DNA from 3 places in the Mesorhizobium sp. M0060 genome. Region 3 is predicted to be linked to each of the others. Evidence: riboswitches for the same ligand, from Rfam matches in the RefSeq annotation. Region 3 holds a riboswitch; each other region holds the start of a gene.
The links. A riboswitch is a leader RNA that binds a small molecule or an ion and turns the genes downstream of it on or off. The one in region 3 is predicted to bind cobalamin.

Region 1 (5,729 bases), on a different contig from region 3:
TTTCGGCACACTGATCTTGTCGCTCCTGTCCCAAGGCGATGAACTCATCGTCCACAAGACGCTTTATGCGAACACGCTTGCCATGGTCGAACAGGCGGTCCCCCGCTTCGGCATCAAGGTCGTCGCGGTGGACCTGTCCGATCCTCAAAATCTCGATGCCACGATTACCGAGCGGACCCGGCTTGTTTTCTTCGAGACGCCGGTGAATCCGCTGAGCCGCATCCTTGATCTCGCTGCCATTGCCGAGCGCGCCCACGCGCGCGGTGTAAAGGTTGCAGTCGACAGCACCTTCGCCTCGCCCGCGCTCCAGCGGCCGCTCGAACATGGGGCCGACCTCGTGCTCCACTCGCTGACCAAATACATCAATGGGCACGGCGATGCCCTTGGCGGGGCGATTCTCGGCGACGCGCAAACGCTCCGCACGCTGCACGAAACGGGCCTGCGCTACATCACCGGCGCAGCGCTCTCGCCCATGTCAGCCTTCCTGATCCTGCGCGGTCTGAAGACGCTCACGCTGCGCATGGAACGGCACAGCGCCACGGCCCTTGCGGTGGCTCAGGCGCTCGAGGCGCACCCGGCGGTGGCATGGGTGAGTTATCCCTTCCTCGACTCGCACCCTGATCAGGTGACGGCGCGAAAGCAGATGTCCCAAGGCTCGGGCATGTTGGCCTTTGGCCTCCACGCTGGGTTCGAGGGCGCGCGCCGGATGATGGACCGGCTCAACTTGATCACCCGGGCTGTCAGCCTCGGCGATGCCGACAGCCTCATCTATCATCCGGCAAGCCTGACCCGTGCTCGTCAGCCGATCCGCAAGGATGCGCATCTGGCCGATGGAGTCGGCGAGGACCTCATGCGTCTCTCGGTGGGTCTTGAAGACGCCGATGACCTAATCGCCGACCTGCGGCGGGCTCTGGACGCCTTGTGATGACCTGTCGTCCGGCCAGTCCTGCGCTCACGCACAAACCTGGAGCCTTGCCATGGCATTCCTGAGCGGTCTTTCCGCGTTTCCCATCACGCCCGCCGATCGTGACGGCCGCGTCGATACCGTTGCTCTGCGCAGGCTGATTGCTCGGCTTGGCGCCGCTCAGGTCGACTCCATCGGTCTTCTCGGCAGCACCGGCACCTACATGTATCTGTCGCGCGAGGAACGGCGACGGACGCTCGCCGAGACCTTGGACGAAATCGCCGGGCGAACGCCGGTCGTGGTGGGTGTGGGCGCGTTGCGCACCGATGAAGCAGTGAGGTTCGCGCAGGACGCCAAGGCCCTTGGAGTTGCCGCGGGGCTGCTTGCGGCCGCCTCCTACACCCCGCTCACTGAGGACGAGGTGTTCGAACATTTCTCGACGGTGGCGTGCGAGAGCGGCCTGCCGATTGTCGTCTACGACAATCCAGGAACGACGCATTTCCATTTCACCCCAGCACTCGTCAGCCGCCTGGCAAAGGTGGGTGGGATTGTCGCTATCAAGAATCCGACAGACAAGGGCGATGCGATCAAGAGCCATCTGGCCGACCAGAGGCGCACTGTGCCGGAAGGGTTCTCGATCGGCTACAGCGGCGACTGGAACGCCGCAGAGGCCATGATCGCCGGCGCCGACACATGGTACAGCGTCCTCGCCGGCATCCTGCCCGAGGTCTGCGTGAAGATCGTCACGGCGGCGCAACAGGGCGATGCGGCCGAAGCGCGACGGATCGATGCCACGCTTGCGCCGCTCTGGAGCCTCTTCAAGGAGTTCTCGAGCCTTCGCGTCGTCTATGCACTTGCCGAATTGCTCGACATTTGCCGTGCCGACCCCCCGCGTCCCATCCTGCCTCTGCCCTCAGCAGCGAAGCGCCAGATCGCCGCCGCGTTGGAACGCTTGCCATCGGATGTCAACCGGTGAATAGCGAACCCGGCGGCCAGCGAAGGAACCTGTCATGTATGTACCCGCGCATTTCGATGAACCGAGCCGAGAAGTCCTTTACGAACTGATCGAGAACAGCGCACTTGGCATGCTGATAACCCATGGCCGGAGCGGTCTCGACGCCAATCACATCCCCTTCGAACTCGACACGTCACAGGGAGAGAAAACGGTTCCCTTTATTCCTGCGCGATTAGGACACGTGCCGAAGGAAAGTGCACTTTCTCGCTCGAGTGACTTATTTCAAAGGATGTGATCGCGTTTTGGCACATTCACGGCCCACATGCGGCAGCCGCTAACTCACCACATGGTGAGCAACCAGGAAACCTTCCGGCCTACACTTTCTCCCGGAGCGCGCGTGCTGCAGCAACCATGTTCATGAGGGCAGGGCGGACCTCCTCCCACTTGCGGGTTTTGAGGCCACAGTCCGGGTTTACCCACAGTTGGGCATCGGACAGTCGCTCGCGGGCAAGCATGACGAGATCCGAAATCTCGCCGACTTCCGGGACCCGTGGTGAGTGAATGTCGTAGACTCCGGGCCCGATTTCATTCGGATATTTGGAGCTCGTGAAGGCGTCCAGCAGTTCCATTTTCGAGCGCGACGTCTCAATCGATATGACATCCGCATCCATTTCAGCGATCGCGTCGATGATCTCGTTGAACTCCGAATAGCACATGTGGGTATGGATTTGAGTCGCGTCCTTTACACCGGTTGAAGCGATCCGGAAGCATTCGACAGCCCAGTCGAGATAGTCGTTCCAATCAGACTGGCGGAGTGGCAATCCTTCGCGAAACGCGGCCTCATCGATCTGGATCATCCTTGCGCCGGACCATTCGAGATCCGTCACTTCGTCGCGGATGGCGAGCGCGATCTGGCGGCATGCTTCGGAGCGGGGTACGTCGTCGCGAACAAATGACCAGTTGAGAATGGTCACTGGGCCTGTGAGCATTCCCTTCACAGGGTTTTCCGTAAGCGACTGGGCGAACTGCCACCAGCGCAGCGTCATCGGATTGGGCCTCGATACGTCGCCGAAGATGATGGGGGGGCGCACGTAACGCGACCCATAGCTCTGCACCCAGGCATGCTGGGTGAAGGCGAAGCCGGACAGCTGCTCGCCGAAATGCTGTACCATGTCGTTTCGTTCGAACTCACCGTGCACCAGCACGTCCAGCCCGATCTCTTCCTGCCAGCGAATTGCAGCCTCGATCTCCTTCTTCAGGAAGGTCTCGTAGTCGACATAGCTCAGCTGGTCCTTCGCATGAGCGGCCCGCGCCCTGCGTACCTGCGGCGTCTGCGGGAAGGACCCGATGGTCGTCGTCGGGAACGGCGGCAGCCCGAGCGTGCCGGCCTGGACTCTGGAGCGCTCGGCAAAAGCGCTCTCTCGTCGCTTCATGCTGTCGTCAATGCTGGCGATCCGCCCCTCAACCAGCGGGTCATGGATCTTCGTGGATGTCACGCGAGTGGCGGCAGCCTCGGCAGACGCTTTCAACGCGCCTGCCACCGCATCCCTGCCTTGGGACAGGGCCCGGGCAAGCAACACCAACTCGTCGGTCTTCTGGGCCGCGAAGGCGAGCCACGACCTGATGTCCGCGTCGAGTTCCGTCTCCATGCGGAGGTCGATCGGCACATGCAGCATCGAGCAAGAAGGCGCGATCTCGACGCGGTCCAAGGGCCAGCCGGCGACGATCGGTTTGATGCGGTCGAGAATGGCGGGCAGGTTCGCACGCCAGACGTTGCGGCCATCGATCAAGCCAAGCGAGAGCACCAGATCCTTCGGTGCGAGCCGACCCACCGTTTCCAGCTGCTCGGGAGCGCGCACGAGATCAATATGCAGCCCGGCCAGGGGCAGAGAAACCGCGGTTTCGAGATTGTCTCCCAGCGGCCCGAAATAGGTAGCCAGCATGATCTTCAGCTCGGGCGCGGCTTTCGACAACTGGCCATAGGCGAATTCGAACGCAGCTCGTTCGTTCGGGTTCAGATCGAGGACAAACGCTGGCTCATCGATCTGCACCCAGTCGGCTCCAGACAGCTTCAGCCTCTGCAGGAGTTGCTCGTAGACGGGCAGCAGCCGCGGCAGGAGCGCGATGGGATCGAATCCTTCGGCAGGCGATTTCGCCAGCTTGAGGAAGGTGATCGGTCCAAGGATGACTGGGCGTGTGTGAACGCCGAGAGCTTTAGCCTCGATGAAGTAATCGACCGGTTTCGTCGACGAGAGGGCGAACGTCTGATCATCGTTGAGTTCCGGCACAATGTAGTGATAGTTGGTGTCAAACCACTTGGTCATTTCCATCGCGGTTACATCAGACCGATGAGCCGCCTGCTGGTGACCAGCGTGTCGACAATCCTCCGTCTGACCCTGGTTGCCCCGCGCCATTGCGAAGTAGATGTCAAGTGGAACCTCGCCGCTATTCCAGCCGTAACGGGATGGAACGGCGCCGACCATGGCTGCGGTGTCGAGCACATGGTCGTAGAGCGAGAAGTCGTTCGACGGGATTTTCGACACGCCGCGATCGTGCTGCTCCTCCCAGCTAGCGGCACGGAGCGCCTTCGCGGTCGTGAGAAGGTCGGCAGCGGACGATTTTCCGGACCAGTAGCTTTCAAGCGCGAATTTCAGTTCTCGCCGACGACCGAAGCGGGGCACGCCGAGCGTTGCTACAGGAATTTGCTGAGAGACAGTCATGCCAGACCCCGATGGTTGGGGCGTCGGTGACAAGGAAGGCGCTAGCAGGCCGGCACGAACGCCAGGCTGCAGCGGCCACCGAGACACCCCGCCCGTGGACGTAATTCGCCGTGGCAGGTCTCCTGGCTCGCGGGGTCATAGCCTCTACCCGTCTTCCCAAGGCTATTCGCCTCAGTGACATGAGTGGGGTTGGCTCGCCGCTAACAGTTGCGGGGGCAGCGCCGGCATCGCACCGGCTTCCCTCTTAGCTCCGCTGCGGCAGCGCCGTACGGAGAACCACGACGCGGGAGACAATTACAGCAGTTCGCTTCTTTGTCAACGCCGCATAAAGAAATGTTTATGTCGTTATGTTAAATTTCCGTTGGCATGTTCCAAAGGTCGCCTCGAAAGCGAAAACTGTGGAAGCCTTGAGCGGCCGGTAAATCAAATCAGTAACGCACGGCGCCCTTGTCCAGGAGGATAGGAGTTCGTCGGCTGCCGGCAGCAAACATACCGGCAAGCGCCGTGGTGCTGCTTAGCGCATCATGCGAACCACCTCGGCGTCGAACTTCGGCTCCGAGGTTCCGACCGCTTCGTTGGTGATCTGCTCGCGACCATATTCGGCTCAATGGCGAGGCTGTTGCCCATGTGGAAGCTGTTGGCCGTGATGCCCTCGGTGATATGACACAACGATTTCGGGGGGAGCACACCGAGGCCAGGCGCAGCGGCGTGTTGCGAAGTGATCGAGGCCAATGTCTCGAACTGCTTGTTCGCAGCCCACCGGCTCAAGTAACCCGGCTCAAACCACCGGGCCAGCTCAAGTCCTGTCCAAATGAGGCCTGAGCGGCAAATCGTCGTGCACGCGCACGGTTTGGCGTTCGATCTTGTGATGCGTCTTGGGCGGACAATCGCCACGGTGCAGCGCGCAGAAGCGGTCCCCAATTGGGAGCCGAGGGCGGTGAGGGGCAAGCCAGCGCCACAGGCGGAAGGGGACTTGGACCTGTTTGCCCTGCTGGACCACAAGTTCGCGACACAGGGCCTCAAGGAGAAGACCAAGAGTGATTATGCGCGGGACCTCGCCAAATTCATCAAAAGCAGCGGGCAGTCAAAGTTCGGCGCCGATTGACATGGAGATAGCCATCGCGGCGGACCGCCCAGGCGGACCGCAAGC
Region 2 (5,729 bases), on a different contig from region 3:
TAGCCGAGCATCCTGAGCGCCAGCCCGAAGGCGGCCGTGGTCTTGCCCTTGCCCGGCCCGGTGTTGACGATCAGCAGCCCCTTTTCGACCGTCTTGGCCGCGACCTCGGCATCCTGCACCGCCTTGCGCTTGGCCATCTTGGCGCGGTGGCGTTCCTCGTCCTTGGGATCGATGCCTTTGTCCCTGATATCAGCCATGTCATTTCACCTTGAGCGGCAGCCCCGCCACCATCAAAAGCACAGTGTCCGCGACCGCCGCGACGTCCTGGTTCAACCGGCCGGCGGCGTCGCGAAACTGTCTTGCCAGCGCATTGTCCGGCACGATACCTTGCCCGACTTCGTTGGAAACCACGAACCACGGTCCGCGCTGCCGTGACAGCACGTCCGCCAGTTTTTGGCATTCGGCCTCGAAATCATGTTCGGCCAGCATTTGGTTGGTCAGCCACAGCGTCAGGCAGTCGATCAGCACCGGCCGGCCGTCAGGCAGCGCCTCGATCGCGCCGGCAAGATCGAGCGGCGCCTCGATGGTCGTCCATCCCGCGCCGCCGCGGCGCGAGCGGTGCAGGGCGATGCGCTGATGCATCTCCTCGTCATAGGCTTGCGCCGTGGCGATATAGCTCCACGGCGCCGGACAAGCCGTTACCAGCCTCTCGGCATGGGCGCTCTTGCCGGAGCGCGCACCGCCGATGACCAGGGTCAGTGCCCCGGCAGCGCGGTCAGGCAAAGCTGTCGCGCAGGCTGGTCGCCGTGCCGGTGAAGCGTCCGCGCACCACGCCGACGACCGCGCCGAGCACCAGCCAGAACACCAGATTGGTCAGCGTCACCGCCACCACGAACTGATGATGCAGGCCTTCCGGGATCGCCGTTTCGAAACTATCGGGCTGCGGCGCGCCGACAATATGCGGCGCCACGATCAACGCTACGGCAAGGATCGCCAGCGGCAACGATCTGCGGAAGGCGATAAGGCCGAGCCCGGCGGCGGTCGCCACCACTGTTGCCCACCACCAGATCTGGCGTTGGACAAGGTCGGCCGCCGGCATCGCCGGCAATTCCGGCGGTAGGCCGAGGCCCGGCGCCAGCGTGAACACGGCAAAGCCGGCCAGCCCCCAGAACAGGCCCTGGCGCCAATTGCCGATGCCGCCGGCGAATTCCGAAACCGCGACCAGGACCAATGCGAAGCCGATGCCGGTGACGATATTGGCAACGACGCTGAAGGCAAAGCGCTCGAAGCCATCGGCCGGCGCCCAGCCTTCGTCCTCAGCCGGAGCCATTGCTTCAGCCGGTGCCGGCGCGGCGCTGCTCATAGCCGTCGTGCCCGCGGCGTTCTCGGCCGGTGCCGCAGGTGCCGCGGCATGGTCATGGCCGCCGCCGGCCTGTTCGTAGACTTCCGCCTTCAGGATGAGCGGCACCGTCGCATAGGCCTGCATGCAGGCGAGAGCGATGCCGGCCACAAGCCCTGCGATCGCCGCGATGAACACGACGTTGCGAAACAGTGTCATGATGTCACCCCTTGTCAGTGGCAGGGAAAGCCCATCGAGTGGCGATAGTCGTGCGCGGCATTGTGGACCGCATCGATATGCGAGAAGCCGACAAAGCCCATGACGAAAATGCCGAGGAATGCAGCAAGCGCCAGCTGCATGAAACGCGACTGCGAGGAGACGGAAGCGCCGAGCGAAACGGAAGCGGTATTCATGTCTTGTCCTTTCGCCCTCCACCCGAGGGCATAGAAGTCAGTTTCCTGTCGCCGGCAGGTCTCCTGGCTCGCGGATCAGCGCCCTTCCCCACCTTCCCGAAGGCGCACCTTCAGTGGCATATGGAGAGGACTACCGCACACAGTTGCGGGGGCAGCCACGGCATTGGGCAAAAAATCGCCCGCACCGCATTCCCTCTTGGTCCCTAATGGAACCGACGACATCAGGGACTATAGGCAGAATCGCCGCGCCCGGCAAACCAAATTCCGCCGGATCGTGTGGCGAATGCGCCGTCTCGCCAAGCCGCCGGCGCCCCGCCCCTGATTGACAATTTTCACCGCCGGGTGTCGGCTGCCGCATGGGAGGAAGCCGGCCATGCAACCCAGCCCGAACGAGCGCGGTCCCTATAACGGCCTGACACGGGCCGAGCCGACGCTGCCGTCGCCCGCCTATTGGGACATCGCGGGCTACCAGCGCGATCTCGACGCCATCTGGCATCGCAAGTGGGTGCTCGTCTGCCGAGAGGCCGACCTTGCCCAGCCGCTGGCTTTCAGGACGTTCCGTATAGGCACGCAAGAGGTCGTCGTGCTGCGCGACGAGACCGGCGAATTGCGCGGCTTCCACAACACCTGCCGGCACCGCGGCTCGCAGCTTTGCCAGGAAAGCGAGGGCCGGCTGAAGGCGCGGCTCATCACCTGCCCCTATCACGCCTGGTCCTATTCGCTGCGCGGCGATCTGGTGCGCGTGCCGTCGAAATCGCTGCCTGACCGCTTCGATAAGGCCGATCATCCGCTCTACCGGGTGGCGCTGTCGGTGTGGCGTGGTTTTGTCTTCGTCAACCTCGCGGAAGACGCTGCCGGCTCGGCTGAAACATCCTTCGATCCGGCATCCGGCAACCTCGCCAACTGGCCGCTGGAAACGCTGCTGAGCGGCCATATGCTGCGCAAGGTGATGAACTGCAACTGGAAGATTTTCTGGGAAAACTTCAACGAGTGCCTGCATTGCCCCGGCGTCCACAAGAACCTGTCGCGGCTGGTGCCGATCTATGGCCGCGGCCTGATGGGCCGCCACGACGATCCCGAATGGGCTCGCCATGCCGACAATGACGCGCCGGAATTTTCCGGCGGCTTGCGGGCAGGAGCCGAGACCTGGTCGCGCGACGGGCGCGTCCACGGCTCGGTCTTTTCCGGCCTGACGCCGGCCGAGCGTACCGCCGGGCAGACCTATGCCACCAGCCTGCCGTCGATGTTCATCGTCGGCCATGTCGACTATGTCAGGACCGTGCGGCTGGTGCCGCTTGGGCCGGAGCAGACCGAACTCACCGCCGAATGGCTTTTTTCGCCCGAAGCGCTCGCCGATCCGGCGGCGGACATCGACAATATCGTCGCCTTCGGTACCCAGGTGCTGGAGGAAGACGCTGATATCTGCGAGGTCAACCAGAAGGGCCTCCGCTCGATGCGCCACAAGGCCGGCGTGCTGATGCCGAGGAATATGAACTGCACCGCTTCCACAACTGGGTGCGCGACCGGCATACGGCGCTTGAACATCAAAGCGATTTGGGCAGATAGCGCCAGGTGACGAAGCCACAGGCAGCGGCCAACACGCCGAGCGTCGCGAAAACCGCGCCCAGGCCGAAGAACGCCAGCACCACCGAATAGACCAGCGGCGGCGTCAGCTCGGAAAAGTCGAGATAGGTGCGGTAGACCGCCGCCATCTGCGCCCGCTCATAGGAGCGCACCGAACGCATGAAGGCGGTCGAGCCCAGCGCATCGAGCGCAATGGTGAAGAAGGCGCCGCAAAGCAGCAATGCGCCGCTGACGAGCGGTGCCGCCTCGCCGACGGCGCCGGCCGCCAGCAGCGTCGCCGACATGGCGAAATAGGCGAACGTCATGGTTCGCCGGCCGCCGAAACGCTTTCCTGCCCTGCCCCAAAAGATGGCCATGAACAGCAGCGCATTGCCGGCCGAAACCAAAAGGCCGCCGGCCAGCTTGCCCTCGCCGGTGATCACCATAAACAACGGCCCATAGACGAAGAACGTCGTCCAGAAGCAGGAGCGGCCGAAGGCGATCAGCCAGGCGAGCCTCAGCCTTGGCTGCGCGACGAAGCGGCCGATATTGGCCAGAGGATTGACCGGCCGTGTCTTGCCGGGGCGGATCGACTGGTTGTCGCCGAGCCGATAGGTCCAGAACAGCGCCAGCAAGGCCATGGCGAAGACGGCCACCGCGCCATGCGCCGCATAGATGCCGAAACGTGTGTAGAGGAAAATGCCGAGCGTCGGCCCGGCGGTCCAGGCAAGCATCGACCACGCCATGCGCAGCGACTCGGCCTGCATGAAGTCGGTCTTGCGGATATGGTCCATGATGTAGAGGTTGAGCGTGATCGCCAGCGCGCCGGCGCCGACGACGCGGCAGAGCATGCCCACCACTTGGCCGGCCAGCGTATGGGTGACGAAGAACAGCGAGCCGACGGCCAGCAGGCAGGCGCCGGCGGTATAGACCCAGCGCCGGGCAAAGCGCCGGATCAGCATCGGCATGAACAGCGTCGCCGACAGGCCGAGCATCGCAACGATCGTGTAGAGGATCGAAACGATCTGCTCGTTGTGCAGAATCTCATAGGCCTGGATCGGGATGACGCTGGACACGGTGGCGCGCGCGAAGGATTCGACCGCATAAAGCGAGGCGAAGGTGCGTGCATCCGCCGGCCGCAAGGCCGCAAGCCAGATCGGATGGCGCACATGTGTAGCCATTGCTTTCCCCGAAGCAGAATCGCCCGAAGCAGGTTTGGAGCACAAATCTGCCGTGGCGTTGCCTCGGCGGGTAACAGGAAACCGACGCCTTCACGGCAAAAAGCGAAGCCGGCCAAAGGCTTTCCGGCTCTGGCCTAAAGCGAGCCATGATGCTGAACGGCCGCAGCCGGTACAACGCGAGGCACGGCCTGCTTCTTTTGTCGGGGGCAACCGTGATAGTCGTCTTGCCGGGGCTGAACCAAGACAACGAGACCAATGAGCATCGACACGCCGACCGCCTCCGTTCAGGACCAACCAAAGTTGAAGCGCATCGCCGCCATCGACATCGCACGCGGCGTCGCTTTGCTTGCCATGGCGAGCTATCATTTCACCTGGGATCTCGAATTCTTCGGTTACACCAATCCCGGCCTCACCGCTTTCGGCTGGTGGAAATTCTACGCGCGCTGCATCGCCTCAAGCTTCCTGTTCCTGGTCGGCGTCAGCCTCTATCTTGCCCATGGCAGAAAGATCCACTGGACCGGCTTCTGGAAGCGTTTCGCCATGGTTGCCGGGGCCGCCCTCGCAATATCGCTGGTCACTCGCATCGCCACGCCGGATGGCTTCATCTTCTTCGGCATATTGCACGAGATTGCGCTGGCCAGCCTGCTCGGCCTGGCGTTCCTGCGGCTGCCAGCGCTGCTGACGCTGCTTGTCGCGGCGTTTGTCGTCGCCGCGCCCGTCTATCTGCGATCCGCGGTTTTCGATCATCCGGCCCTATGGTGGGTCGGGGTGTCGGCGACCAATCCGCGCTCCAACGACTACGTTCCGCTGCTGCCCTGGTTCGGCGCCGTGCTTGCCGGCATCGCGGCTACCAAACTCGCCGCCACCTCCGGCGTGCTGACGCGGCTGTCGACCTTGGCGCCCGGCCGCTGGGCAAATCCGCTGGTCTTCATCGGCCGGCACAGCCTTGCCTTCTATCTGATCCATCAGCCAGTGCTGATCGGCTCGGTCTGGCTGTTTTCGCAAGTCATGCCGGCGCAAGTCGAAACCAGGGAGATGAACTTCCTGAAATCCTGCCAAATATCCTGCGAGCAGACGCGCGACACCGAGTTCTGCTCCAGCTATTGTGTCTGCATGCTGGACACTCTCCAGGGCGAAGCCTCGCTTGATCGGCTTTACAGCAATGACCAGTCCCCGGAGTGGAAGGCGCATATTGGCGAGCTCGCCGGCACCTGCACGGCCAGGACCGAGAGCACGCTGGGAGGACAACAATGACCGACAGTCACCCGAAACCCGTGCAGCAGAGTCCTGGTC
Region 3 (5,729 bases):
TTGAAGACATCTATCGCGCGGTGGTTGATCGCGGCCCAGTCGCCGCATCCGCTCTCGAAGGCCAGAAAGGCTCCGGCGGCTGGTGGGGCTGGAGCGACGCCAAGCACGCTTTCGAATGGCTGTTCTGGGCCGGCCGCATCACAACGGCGTCGCGTCGCGGCTTCGAGCGGCTTTATGATCTGCCCGAACGCGTGCTGCCGCCGGCGATCCTAGCCCTGCCGGTGCCCTCCGCGGAGGACGCGCATCGCGAATTGCTGCGTATCTCCGCCCGCGCCCACGGCGTTGCGACAGCAGGCGACCTGCGCGACTATTTCCGCCTCTCTCCCGCCGACATCAAGGGCCGGATCGAGGAACTGGTCGAGGCGGGCGAGCTATTGCCGGTACGCGTCGAAGGCTGGGATAAAACAGCCTATCTCCACAAGGACGCCCGTTTTCCGCGCAAGATCGAGGCACGCGCCCTGCTTGCCCCGTTCGATCCGGTCGTCTTCGAGCGGTCGCGCACCGAAAGACTGTTCGACTTCCGCTACCGTATCGAGATCTACACGCCGGCCGAAAAGCGCCAATACGGCTACTATGTGCTGCCTTTCCTGCTCGGCGACAGGATCGTGGCGCGCGTTGACCTCAAGGCCGACCGCCCGGCCGGCGTGCTGCGTGTCCATGCCGCCTACGCCGAACCCGGCGCGCCGGCTGAAACCGCGGCCCAACTCTTCGAGGAACTGAAGCTGATGCAGGGCTGGCTCGGGCTTGAGCGCATCGAGGTGACGGCTGCCGGGGACCTAGGCCAGCCGCTCGCCGATGTTGCCGCCGTAGACGTGCGTTGACACAACTGCCTCCACAAGCCTAAATCCGCTTCAGACGGTCTCCTCTCGGCAAAGGGAGGAGCCAAGAGGGAATGCGGTGCGAGATCGCAAGATTTCAAATCCGCGGCTGTCCCCGCAACTGTAAGCGACGAGCCTCGGCCGAAAACCACTGGGACGTTCCCGGGAAGGCGGCATCAAGGCGATGACCCGCGAGCCAGGAGACCTGCCGTCTAGGACAAAGAATCCGATCGCCTGGCGGGTTTTCCGGGCAAGGAGCCTGATTTGGAACGCGACAGCAGTTTTTTGGCTGAGACAGCGGATTTATTGTCCGGCCATGGCGATTCCCTGGCCGGCGTTACCGTGATCGTCTGCTCTTCCTGCCGCGACGAAACCGGCTCGGACGCTCATCCTCGCGCCGGCGAGTTGCTCGCCGAGGACACGCGCAGCGCCGCCTCCGGCGAAAATATCCGCATCCGCAGCGTCGAGTGCCTCGGCAACTGCAAGCGCCGGCTCAGCGCCGCCATCCTGCGCGACGGCTGCTGGAGCTATGTCTTCGGCGATCTGACCACGACCAGCGGCGCCGACCTCGTCGCCGGCGCAAAGCTCTTCGCCACCTCGACGGACGGTCTCATTCCATGGCGCGGCCGCCCCGATTGCCTGAAGCGCGGCCTTGTGGCTCGAATCCCTCCCCTCGACCTTTTGAAGGATCAGATATGACCGCTTCCGTCTCCCGCGTGCCCTGCACCGTCGTCACCGGCTTTCTCGGCGCCGGCAAGACGACGCTGATCCGCCATCTGCTCGAAAATGCCAAAGGCAAGCGGCTGGCCATCATCGTCAACGAGTTCGGCGACATCGGCATCGACGGCGAGATTCTCAAGGGCTGCGGCATTGAAACTTGCCCCGAGGAAAACATCGTCGAACTGGCCAATGGCTGCATCTGCTGCACCGTCGCCGACGATTTTGTCCCCGCGCTGGACCAGATCCTGTCGCTGACGCCGAGGGTCGACCATATCCTGATCGAAACCTCCGGCCTCGCTCTGCCCAAGCCGCTGGTCCAGGCCTTCCAATGGCCGTCGGTGAAGAGCCGGGTGACGGTCGACGGCGTCATTGCCGTGGTCGACGGACCGGCCCTGGCCGATGGCCGCGTCGCCAATGACATGGACGCCCTGCGGGCGCAGCGCGCGCAGGACGAGACGTTTGACCATGACGATCCGGTCGAGGAGGTGTTCGAAGACCAACTCGCTTGCGCCGACCTGATCATATTGTCGAAGAGCGACCTGATGGACGCCGCCGGCTCGGCCCGCGCCAATGCCGTCATCGGCAAGCACGTGGCGCGCGCGGTGAAGATCGTGCCGACCTCACAAGGCAAGGTCGATCCGTCTGTGCTGCTCGGCCTCGGCCTCGCCGTCGAGGACGACATCGAGAACCGCAAGACCCATCACGATGACGAACTCGACCACGAGCATGACGATTTCGATTCGTTCGTCATCGACATCGCGTCGGTGTCCAATCCGGACGAGCTGGCACAGCGCGTCGCCACGGCTGCGGAGGAAGAAAACGTGCTGCGCGTCAAGGGTTTCGTCGAGGTCGGTGGCAAGCCGATGCGACTCTTGCTGCAGGCGGTCGGTCCGCGCGTCAACCATTATTACGACCGCGCCTGGACCGCAGAAGACGATCGCCGCTCGCGCCTCGTCGTCATCGGACTGAAAGGGCTGAACCGCCCGGCCATCGAGCGTATACTCGCCGGCTGACAAAGCACGAACCGCGATGCACATCCTCACCACCACATCCGCCTCGCTCGACGATCTCGCCGAGCCTGTTGATCTCAGGCAAACGCCTGCGGATGTCGTGGCGCTGTCCTTCACCGACAGCGACCTGGCAGGGTTGGCGGCGGCGTGGAAGGCAGATGCGGATCGCTTGCCGTCGATGCGGCTCGCGGCCTTGCGCGATCTGCGCCATCCGATGTCCGTAGACCTGTGGATCGACAGCGTTGCCCGGCACGCCAAGGTTATCCTGGTCCGCATCCTCGGCGGCTATGAGTGGTGGCGCTATGGCTGCGGCCAGCTTGCCTCGACCGCCCGGGCGCGCGGCATAAAACTGGCGCTGCTGCCCGGCGAATGCCGCGACGAGGATTTGCGGCTGATCGAATGCTCGACGTTGCCGCGCGAAGAGCTCGATGGATTGCTCGACTATTTCCGCGAAGGCGGCCCGGCAAATATGACGGCGCTGGTGCAGAGGCTGGCGCGACTGGCGGGGCAAGACGCGGCTGTCGCCGAACCGGTCAGCGTGCCGAAAGTCGGCTACTATCAACCAGGACTAGGCGTCGTACAGCGCGACGTTCCCCTCCCCCTCGAGGGGAGGGTCCGGCCGCAGGCCGGGGGTAGGGTCCTCTCTGAAGCGTGCCAACACTTTGAAGCGCGCCAACAGAAAGCGTCGAGCACTTCCGCAACGACCCCACCCGGCCCTGCGGGCCACCCTCCCCTCGAGGGGGAGGGAGAGGTCGCCCCCGTCATCCCAATCCTCTTCTACCGTTCGATGCTGCTCGCCGCCGATGTCGCGCCCATCGACGCGCTTTTTGAAGCGCTGACAGCGCGCGGCATGGTTCCCGTGCCGATCTTCGTCTCCAGCCTCAAGGACCCCGCGTCGCTCGCCTTCGTCGAGACCGTGCTTGCATCGTTGAAGCCTGCCGCAATCATCACCGCGACCGCCTTCGCCTCGGGCGCCGAGCCCGGCGTCGAAACCCTATTCGACCGCGCCGGCGTGCCGGTGTTCCAGGTGATCGTCGCGACGACACGCCGCGACACTTGGCAAAACAATCAGCGAGGCCTTGCGCCCGCCGACCTCGCCATGCATGTCGTCCTGCCGGAACTCGACGGCCGCATCCTCGCCGGCGCCATTTCGTTCAAGAGCGAAAGCGAGACCGATCCCGCATTGGCCTTCCGCGCCCTCGCCAACCGGCCGGAGCCGGACCGCGTGGCGCAGGTGGCGAACCGTGTCGAAGCCTTCGTGCGCCTGCAGCGCACGCCGCGCGCCGAACGCAAGCTCGCCATCCTGATCCCCGATTATCCGAGCGCCCCCGGCCGCACCGGCTACGCCGTTGGCCTCGACGTGCCGTCCAGCGTGCTGGCGATGCTGCATGACCTGAGAGAGCAGGGCTACGCCGTTGAAGGAATTCCGCAAACGCCGCGTGAGTTGCTTGAGGTGCTGGAGCGCGGCGGCGAAGAATTGGGTCTGGCGGACTATCTGGCCTTCTCCACAGAATTGCCGACGGCGGCAATCACTGCGGTGGAGGCGGCTTGGGGGAAGGCTGAAGATGAGACAGGTTTGCGCGAGGGGGGTGTTCAAGCGCCTACGGCAAAATTCCCCTTCCGCGCAGCCACCTTCGGCAACGTCACCGTGGCGCTGGCTCCCGATCGCGGGCGTTCGGCCGACCGCCGTGCCGACTATCACGACCCGACGCTGCCGCCGCGCCATGCGCTTATCGCTTTTGGTCTCTGGCTGCGCAAGTCCCTCGGCGTCCATGCCCTCGTCCATGTCGGTGCGCATGGCACGCTGGAATGGCTGCCCGGCAAAACCGTCGCGCTTAGCGAAGCCTGTTTTCCCGAGATCGTCACCGGCGCCCTGCCCGTCATTTATCCCTTCATCGTCTCCAACCCAGGCGAGGCAGCACAAGCCAAGCGGCGCATTGCCGCCGTCACGCTTGGCCATCTGCCGCCGCCGCTGACCGGCGCCGGGCTGGACGAAAACCAGCACAGGCTTGAACGACTGGTCGACGAATATGCCCAGGCCGACGGGCTCGACCGCCGCCGCCGCGACCGGCTGGCGAAGCTGATCGTCGAAACCGCCCAAACGACCGGGCTCGCGTCCGAGGCGGGTGTCGCCGGAACCGACGCCCCCGACGAAGCGCTGCGTCGCATCGACGCCTGGCTCTGCGATCTCAAGGATTTCGCCATCAAGGACGGCCTGCACATCTACGGCCGCTCGCCCAATGGCGAGGCCGATCCACTGCGGCGGCAAAGCGCGGCAGCCGAGCAAGCCGCACTGCTTGCCGCCCTCGACGGCCGCCACGTCCCCGCCGGTCCCGCTGGCGCGCCGGCGCGTGGCCGGCGCGATGTGCTGCCCACCGGCCGCAATTTGTTCACCGCCGACCCGCGCACCATGCCGACGCCGACATCCTTCGATCTCGGCAGGGCGGCGGCCGACGAGGTCTTGCGCGGCTACATGCAATCGCATGGCGACTGGCCGCGCTCGCTGGTTATCGATCTCTGGGGCTCGGCCTCGCTGCGCACCGGTGGCGAAGAGATCGCGCAAGGCCTGGCGCTGATGGGCTGCCGGCCGCAATGGGATTCCGTCACCGGCCGCGTCACCGGCATCGAGGTGCTGCCGCCGGCAGCGCTCGGCCGCCCGCGTGTTGACGTCACCTGGCGCATTTCAGGCCTGTTCCGCGACATGTTCCCGACCCAGATCGCGCTGATCGACGCTGCAGCCAACGCCGTCGCCGCCCGCGACGAGGACGCGTCGGAAAACCCGCTTGCCGCCAAGACTCGCGCCGACGGCAAGATCAGCCCACGCATTTTCGGCACCTCGCCCGGCACCTACGGCGCCGGCGTCGAGGACTTATTGTCGAGCGGCGACTGGGCGGGGCGCGAAGAGATCGGCCGCGCCTATCTCGACGCCACCTCGCATGCCTATGGCGGCGCAGAGGGCGAAGGGGTTTCGGTACCCGGCGCGTTCGAGGGCCGCATCGCCGAGGCCGACCTTCTCGTCCACACCGGCGACGATCCCGGCCGCGACATCCTCGAAGGCTCGGCCGATGTCGCCTTCATCGGCGGCTTTTCGGCAGCCCTTGCAACACTCGGCAAGAACGCCGACGTCATCGTCCTCGACACCACGGACCCGCAAAAGCCAAAGCCACGCTCGGTGAGCGAG

Region 1: it holds a riboswitch for cobalamin, as region 3 does, so the genes downstream of both, metE (5-methyltetrahydropteroyltriglutamate--homocysteine S-methyltransferase) here and NKJ94_RS09255 (DUF1636 family protein) in region 3, are expected to answer to the same signal.
Region 2: it holds a riboswitch for cobalamin, as region 3 does, so the genes downstream of both, NKJ94_RS35515 (CbtB domain-containing protein) here and NKJ94_RS09255 (DUF1636 family protein) in region 3, are expected to answer to the same signal.

The regions. Positions count from the first base shown of each region.
Region 1 covers NZ_JAMYUP010000052.1:27,443-33,171, reverse strand. Annotated here, with positions in the region: gene NKJ94_RS29765 (trans-sulfuration enzyme family protein) at 1-925, shown strand, start outside; gene NKJ94_RS29760 (dihydrodipicolinate synthase family protein) at 978-1,880, shown strand; gene NKJ94_RS29755 (FMN-binding negative transcriptional regulator) at 1,915-2,154, shown strand; gene metE (5-methyltetrahydropteroyltriglutamate--homocysteine S-methyltransferase) at 2,234-4,579, opposite strand; cobalamin riboswitch at 4,675-4,875, opposite strand; gene NKJ94_RS29745 (hypothetical protein) at 5,553-5,684, shown strand.
Region 2 covers NZ_JAMYUP010000097.1:6,697-12,425, reverse strand. Annotated here, with positions in the region: gene cobO (cob(I)yrinic acid a,c-diamide adenosyltransferase) at 1-197, opposite strand, end outside; gene cobU (bifunctional adenosylcobinamide kinase/adenosylcobinamide-phosphate guanylyltransferase) at 199-723, opposite strand; gene NKJ94_RS35520 (CbtA family protein) at 716-1,498, opposite strand; gene NKJ94_RS35515 (CbtB domain-containing protein) at 1,513-1,692, opposite strand; cobalamin riboswitch at 1,729-1,924, opposite strand; gene NKJ94_RS35510 (aromatic ring-hydroxylating oxygenase subunit alpha) at 2,066-3,268, shown strand; gene NKJ94_RS35505 (MFS transporter) at 3,237-4,436, opposite strand; gene NKJ94_RS35500 (heparan-alpha-glucosaminide N-acetyltransferase) at 4,692-5,690, shown strand; gene NKJ94_RS35495 (methyltransferase family protein) at 5,687-5,729, shown strand, end outside.
Region 3 covers NZ_JAMYUP010000006.1:190,112-195,840, reverse strand. Annotated here, with positions in the region: gene NKJ94_RS09260 (winged helix-turn-helix domain-containing protein) at 1-821, shown strand, start outside; cobalamin riboswitch at 840-1,045, shown strand; gene NKJ94_RS09255 (DUF1636 family protein) at 1,083-1,517, shown strand; gene cobW (cobalamin biosynthesis protein CobW) at 1,514-2,551, shown strand; gene cobN (cobaltochelatase subunit CobN) at 2,568-5,729, shown strand, end outside.